3 regions of the Rhizobium sp. BK112 genome follow, and region 1 is predicted to be linked to each of the others. Evidence: riboswitches for the same ligand, from Rfam matches in the RefSeq annotation. Region 1 holds a riboswitch; each other region holds the start of a gene.
What was found. A riboswitch is a leader RNA that binds a small molecule or an ion and turns the genes downstream of it on or off. The one in region 1 is predicted to bind cobalamin.
Positions count from the first base shown of each region.

Region 2: another riboswitch for cobalamin. It lies ahead of FHT75_RS19670 (CbtB domain-containing protein); the one in region 1 lies ahead of bluB (5,6-dimethylbenzimidazole synthase).
Region 3: another riboswitch for cobalamin. It lies ahead of nrdH (glutaredoxin-like protein NrdH); the one in region 1 lies ahead of bluB (5,6-dimethylbenzimidazole synthase).

Region 1 is NZ_JACHYZ010000009.1:206,872-209,066, reverse strand. It holds gene FHT75_RS23940 (DUF2865 domain-containing protein) at 1-655, shown strand, start outside; gene bluB (5,6-dimethylbenzimidazole synthase) at 659-1,348, opposite strand; cobalamin riboswitch at 1,389-1,577, opposite strand; gene FHT75_RS23930 (MFS transporter) at 1,774-2,195, shown strand, end outside.
Region 2 is NZ_JACHYZ010000007.1:24,230-26,424, forward strand. It holds gene FHT75_RS19665 (CbtA family protein) at 49-795, opposite strand; gene FHT75_RS19670 (CbtB domain-containing protein) at 909-1,118, opposite strand; adenosylcobalamin (AdoCbl) riboswitch at 1,132-1,274, opposite strand; gene FHT75_RS19675 (histidine phosphatase family protein) at 1,363-1,917, shown strand.
Region 3 is NZ_JACHYZ010000027.1:21,043-23,237, reverse strand. It holds gene nrdE (class 1b ribonucleoside-diphosphate reductase subunit alpha) at 1-466, opposite strand, end outside; gene nrdI (class Ib ribonucleoside-diphosphate reductase assembly flavoprotein NrdI) at 445-849, opposite strand; gene nrdH (glutaredoxin-like protein NrdH) at 863-1,084, opposite strand; cobalamin riboswitch at 1,365-1,591, opposite strand; gene FHT75_RS34900 (heavy metal translocating P-type ATPase) at 1,831-2,195, opposite strand, start outside.

The sequences.
Region 1 (2,195 bases):
TCGCAACGCCGCCGACCCCGCCCCGAGCATCGAGGAGCAGGCGATGCGCACCGATACCTTCATTCCGCTCGGCGGCGGTGAAGAGGTCGATCCGCGCTACGGCCTGCCGCGGGCCGAAATGCTCTCGCCGGTCAGCACCATGTGCGTGCGCACCTGCGACGGCGGCTTCTTCCCGATCAGCTCGAACGCCACTTCGGTCGATTTCGGCCGCGACGCCCAGACGTGCGCCAAGATGTGCCCGGGTATCGAGACCGAGCTGTTCTATCGTGACGTGACGAGCACCGAAGCCTCGAACATGATCTCGGTCGCAACGGGCACGCCCTACAGCGCCATGAAAAACGCCTTTGCCTACAAGAACCGCACGCCGGGGGAAAAGTCCTCCTGCGCCTGCAATCTCACCGCCTACTACGATGAGATGCGCGGCAAGCAGCCGTCAAGCGAACCGCCGCAACAAGGTTCGATCACCACCATCCGCACCAATCCCACGGCGAAGGATGCTGCCGCAGCCCCACCGCAACCATCCGTCCCGGAGCGCCCCTACGATCCCGTGCAGAACAAGGTCCGCCAGGTCGGCCCGCAATTCCTTGCCGGTGATCAAGGCTCGATAGACCTCGCCAATCCGGCAACGCCGGGGCCGCAGCCTCAACAGCAGTGATTGCTACGGGTCGTTGCGTCCCCACCCGTCATGGAAGACGAGCTCTTGGAGCGGCAGACGCTGCCGCCAGCCTTTGACGGACAGTTCCGGCTCGTCATAAAGCAGATCGACGAAACCGGCACAGAGCCAAGCGACCACCTCGATATGCTCGGGTATGCCGAGAATGCTTTTCAGATCGCCTTCGCGAAAAATGCTGACCCAGCCGATGCCGACCCCTTCCGCCCGCGCCGCAAGCCAGAGATTCTGGATGGCGCAGACTGTGGAATAGCTATCCATCCTGGGATTGTGGGTGCGCCCCAGCACCACGCTGCCGCTGCGGGTGGGGTCGCAGGTCACGCCTATGCCGAGCGGTGCCTCGGTGATGCCTTCGAGCTTGAGGGAGCGGTATGCCTGCCGCCGCTCGCCGGTAAACATCAGCGCCGCCTCCTCATTGGCCTTCACAAAGGCGTCCTGGACGCGCGCCCGGACCGCGGCACTTTTCACCAGAATGAAATTCCACGGCTGCATGAAGCCGACGGAGGGCGCATGATGGGCGGCCGTCAGCAGCCGCTCCACGACATCGTCAGGCAAGGGATCGGGCAGGAACTGGCTGCGAACGTCGCGCCGCGTCTTGATCGCGTGATAGACGGCCTCGCGCTCGGCCAAGGAAAAACCGGACGCCGCCGAAAGGGCATCCTCATCAAAGGGTCGCATCGTCAAATCCCCAACAACGCAACCGCCCGCCGTCCGCGCGGATCGGTCAATCTTGCCAGGCCGGTCTTCTGACTCGGCGTCATCCGTCTGCCGCAGCCTTCCCGGCGAGAAGCCAGTGGCGAGATGAAGCGGCAAGCGTCGGCCTTACAGCGTTGGGCACGTTCCGGCCTTGCACCGGATTCCCGATTCTCCCGCGTTGATGGCGGGCACCTGACGGCGCATCTATTTCAGGAAAGCGCGGCGACGGCAAGCCGGCCCGAGGACGCAGTCGGGAACCACGTTGAGCCACGCACCCTCCCGCGTCGGTTTGAAGCGGCTCGACAAGCTCCTTCATCCATAGTTTCTATGGCCTTATCACCACCGAAGGCGTATGGACGATACAGTCCCTCGCAGCATCCCGGTTGCCCGTGCCCCGCCTCACGCCCATGATCCTTGCGGTCGCCCTGTTCATGGAACAGATGGATTCGACCGTGATCGCCACCAGCCTGCCGGCGATCGCAGCCGATATCGGCACCTCGCCGATCGCGCTCAAGCTCGCCGTTACCAGCTATCTCGTGGCACTGGCGATCTTCATCCCGATCAGCGGCTGGATGTCCGATCGGTTCGGTGCGCGCAACATCTTCCGCATGGCGATCTTCGTCTTCATGATCGGCTCGGTCGCCTGCGCTTTCTCCAACTCGATCACGGCCTTTGTCATCTCGCGGCTGATCCAGGGCGCCGGCGGCTCGATGATGACGCCTGTCAGCCGCTTGCTTTTGGTCCGGGGAACGCCGCGCCACGAACTCGTCGACGCCATGGCCTGGCTCACCATTCCCGCCTTGATCGGCCCGATCATGGGGCCGCCGAT
Region 2 (2,195 bases), on a different contig from region 1:
GCCGCCCGAAAAGTTCAGGGCGCCGGCAAGCGGCGCCCTTCGATGCGTTCAGTGAAATGCCGTTGCCGGCCGGCCGCGTTGCCCGTCCTTAACGGCAAGCCGCTTTTCCGCCAGCACTCCGAAGGCAAGGCCCAAGGTTGTCCAGAGGATCACATGCATGCCGAGCGAAGTCGTGCGGAACCGCCAGAGGACCATCGCCGAGAAGTTCTCCGGCACCTCGTTGATCGGCGGCAGCAGATAGAGCACGACGCCGATGAAGACGAGATAAGCGATTCCGGCGATGATCGCGCCATTCCAGAGACCGAAACGCCCCGCGAGGCGGCGCGACAGCGCCACCGCGGCAATCAGCGCGGCGAGCGAGACGACGATCATCAGGAAGAACAGTTCGGTCCTGACGCCGATCGTATCGGGATTGCCGACCGCCGGCGGGTTGGCCGGATACTTGATACCGGGAACGAGGACGATCGCCACGAAGGCGGCAATGGCGATGACGGCCGAGGTGCCGCGCGCCGAAAGGCTGCTGAAACGGCCGTGCACGAAAGCGAAGGCGAGAGCGAAGAGCCCGCCAACGGCAACGCTGTAGGCCATGACGCCGGTGAAAAGGCCGAGACCGGCCTGCGTGGCGCGGCTGACGATTTCAGGTTCGGCAGCTTCACCGGCCGCCTGGGCACTCGCCTCCTCGAAGGCGATCGCCGCATCGACCAGCGGCTCGCCGAAGATATGCGCAAAAGCGAAAACGAGGATGCCAGCAATCAGGCCCGCGAGCATGCCGCGAAGCAGAAGATTTCCAACCATGTCAGGAACTCCCCTAAAGCATGTCGCGCAAAAGTGTGCAGCGATTTTGCGATAACGACATGCGAAAACAAAGACCTAAAGTGAGGCGCGAATCTGAAAGATCGCGACGCGCTTTAGTGGCAGGGAAAGCCGAGGAGATGACGGCCGTCATGCACGAATTCGTGCACATACATCCCGTTGAACAGCGCCATCGCGCCTTCCTCGGTGCCGACAAAATAGAGAACGATGAGCATCAGCAGGCCACCGAAGATCGCCCATGGCAGGATCTCTCCCAGGGGGATCGGCGCCGGTGCCGCGACGGGCGCAAAAGTGGTGTCAGACATGTATTCCTCCGGGAATGACGCGTTCAGTCGAAAGAGTGCTTGTGCAGTAGGGTCTGACTTCCAGCGCGAAGAGCTTTCGACACGCTGGTCACAGTGGCGCGACCGCGCCGGATTTCCACCGGCTTCCAAACCCGCAACAGCACGGTTATATCTGCACGCCGAAGAGACTGTCAACGAAACTTCACAAGCCGGCCAAGGGCCGTCCTGCGCCGCTACAGCCGCACTCCGGGAGATCAGAACGACCGTGAATACGCGCCTCACCTGGATCTGCCACGGCGCGACGATGGCGAGCCGCAAGGCCCTGTTCCCGCTCGACGAACCGCTGGAAGGCAAGGCGGCGGAAGAAGCCGACAGGATGGCCGCCCTGCCCCGCGCCGATCGCGTTGCCACGAGCCCCGCTTTGCGCGCCCGCCAGACTGTTGACGCGCTCCGCCTCCAAGCCCGGATCGATCCGGCGCTTCGCGACTGCGACCATGGCCGCTGGGCCGGCAGATCGATCGCCGCGATAGAGGCGGAAGAGCCTGAGAGCCTCATGGCCTGGATGAGCGATCCGGAAGCGGCCCCGCATGGCGGCGAGAGCCTTCTTGATTTGAGAACACGCGTCGCCGACTGGATGGAGAGCGAATCCGCCCTCGGCGGCCATGTGATCGCCGTCAGTCACGCAGCCGTCATCCGGGCGGCGGTCGCCCATGTGCTTCAGGCGCCGCTCTCCTCTTTCTGGCTGAGCGACATCGAGCCGCTCGCCGTCATTCGCATGACCAGCAATGGACGACGCTGGTCTCTGCGCTTCCAGCATTAGAGCGCCGTGCGTCCTTTCGGACGCACAAGGACGCTCGGACACTTTCAATCCTCGCATCGCGCTGTCCGAAAATCGATTCCGATTTTCGGACCGATGCTTTAGCGAGTCCTGATCATATCCAGCCTTACACAAGCAAATCGCGTCATCTCTGTTGAACCCGGTTTCGCGGGGACTACTTCCTTATCCCAAGGAGATGGAAGAATGACATATGATTGGAGTGGGGAGCGCACGCGGCGCCTGCGTTTGATGCGTGTCGCCACAGTCACAGTTCTGGTCGG
Region 3 (2,195 bases), on a different contig from region 1:
CCAGCGCCACCATGCAGATGCGGTCCTCGTAGCGCTCGAGATAGCGCTTTCCGTCGAAGGTCTTCAGCGTATAGCTGGTGTAATATTTGAAGGCGCCGAGGAAGGTCGGGAAACGGAATTTCCTGGCATAGGCCTGGTCGAACAGGTCTCGCACGAAATTGAAGGAATACTGGTCGAGAACCTCCTGCTCGTAATAACCCTCGGTCACGAGGTAATCGAGCTTTTCCCTCAGATTGTGAAAGAACACCGTGTTCTGGTTCACATGCTGCAGGAAATACTGCTTGGCCGCCAAACGATCCTTGTCGAGCTGGATCCGCCCATCCTCGTCATAGAGGTTCAGCATGGCGTTCAGCGCGTGATAGTCGAGCGTTTCCGCCGCTTTCAAAGGGCGTTGGCCTGCGGGATGAGCAAAAGTGTTATGCGGTTTTGCGCCCGCATCCCGCGTCAGAGTTGTTCCCGTGTCCAAAATCGTTCCATCCCGTGTTTGACGTTGGCGACGTCGTCTTCCGTGCCCATGAGCTCGAACCTGTAGAGGTACGGCACCAGGCATTTCCGCGAGACCACGTCGCCGGCGAGCCCGTATGTCTCGCCGAAATTGCTGTTGCCCGCGGCAATCACGCCGCGGATGTGTCCTCGGTTTTCCGCATCGTTCAAGAAACGAATCACCTGCTTGGGAACGGCACCCTTGCCGCCGTCGCCGCTATAAGTCGGCACAACAAGCACGAAGGGTTCGTGGATATGGAACGCGTCAACGCCACCGGTCGGAATGCGCGCCGCGCGCAGTCCGAGCTTGGCGACGAACCGATGGGTATTTTCGGATCGGCTGGAATAATAGACGATCAACCCCACCGCTTGTCCTCACTCAGGAGAGCGCGCTGATCATGTCGGGGCGGAAGCCCGCCCAGTGCTGCTCGCCGGCGATGACGACAGGCGCCTGCATGTAGCCGAGGCTGCGGACCCGATCGAGCGCTTCGGCATCCTGCGAGATATCGACGATGTCATAATCGACACCCAGACGGTCGAGGGCGCGGTAGGTGGCAGTGCACTGGACGCAGGCAGGCTTGCTGTAGACGGTAATGGTCATAGTATTCCTCGTGACGACGCGATTGGGACGCAGGACATCGATCGGAAATCTCTCGATATCCGTCGAAAAGGCTCTGTATTTTGCAGCTATGCGGCTCGTTCAGCCGCCGGGCGCGACGTGCCCTTTATATTGCGCGGGTGGCAGCCTGAATTGAGATACTGACATGACTTCACCCCGAAGTGGCTCAATGCGAAGGTTTCAGGGGCGGAGGTTCGGGCCTGCGAAACGCGATGCGGAGATCCCCGCAGCCATGCAAACGCGACCTTCCGGACACCCCGCCCGTGGACGTTTTGTTCGAGGCAGGTCTCCTGGCTCACGGGTCGATGCACCCTGCCCCAGCCTTCCCGGAGCATCATGCTCCAGTGACCTGAAATCGGACAGTTGCTCACCGCTTACAGTTGCGGGGGCAGCTCCGGCATTGCCGCGCCATGATGGCGAAGCGCACCGAATTCCCGTCTTAGCCATCGATCCTTACGAATCGATGGAACCTCGAACACTAGATATAGTACGCCAATCCAAATTCGCGTCAACGGATGGTTTGTGCGTTGCGTTACGACAGGTTTGAAATCGCTACATTCCTGTGAAGAACATGGATAACCAAAGCTTAAAGACAGCAGGCTGTGGAGAAGCCCCACGAGGGGAGCCGACCTATGACCGGTCCAAAGATTTCGATTCGAGATCAGGCCCGAATCGTCGATGGGACATCCCGCCGGTGACGGGCGCCGGAGGATGAAGTCGGGGAATGCTTATATCTTTATCCGAAGCAGCCGCAGCGCGTTGATCGTCACCAGCACAGTGGCGCCGGTATCGGCGAGGATCGCCGGCCAGAGCCCGGTAATGCCCATGATCGTCGTCACCAGGAACACCGCCTTCAGCCCCAGCGCGATGCTGATGTTCTGCTGGATGTTGCCCATCGTGCGTTTGGAAAGTTCGATCATCCGCGCCACGTCGCCGACGCGTCCGTGCAGCACGGCGGCATCCGCGGTCTCCAGCGCCACATCGGTGCCGCCGCCCATGGCGATGCCGATATCGGCAGCGGCCAGCGCCGGAGCATCGTTGATGCCGTCGCCGACCTTGGCGACGATGAAGCCCTGGCGCTTCAATTCGCCGA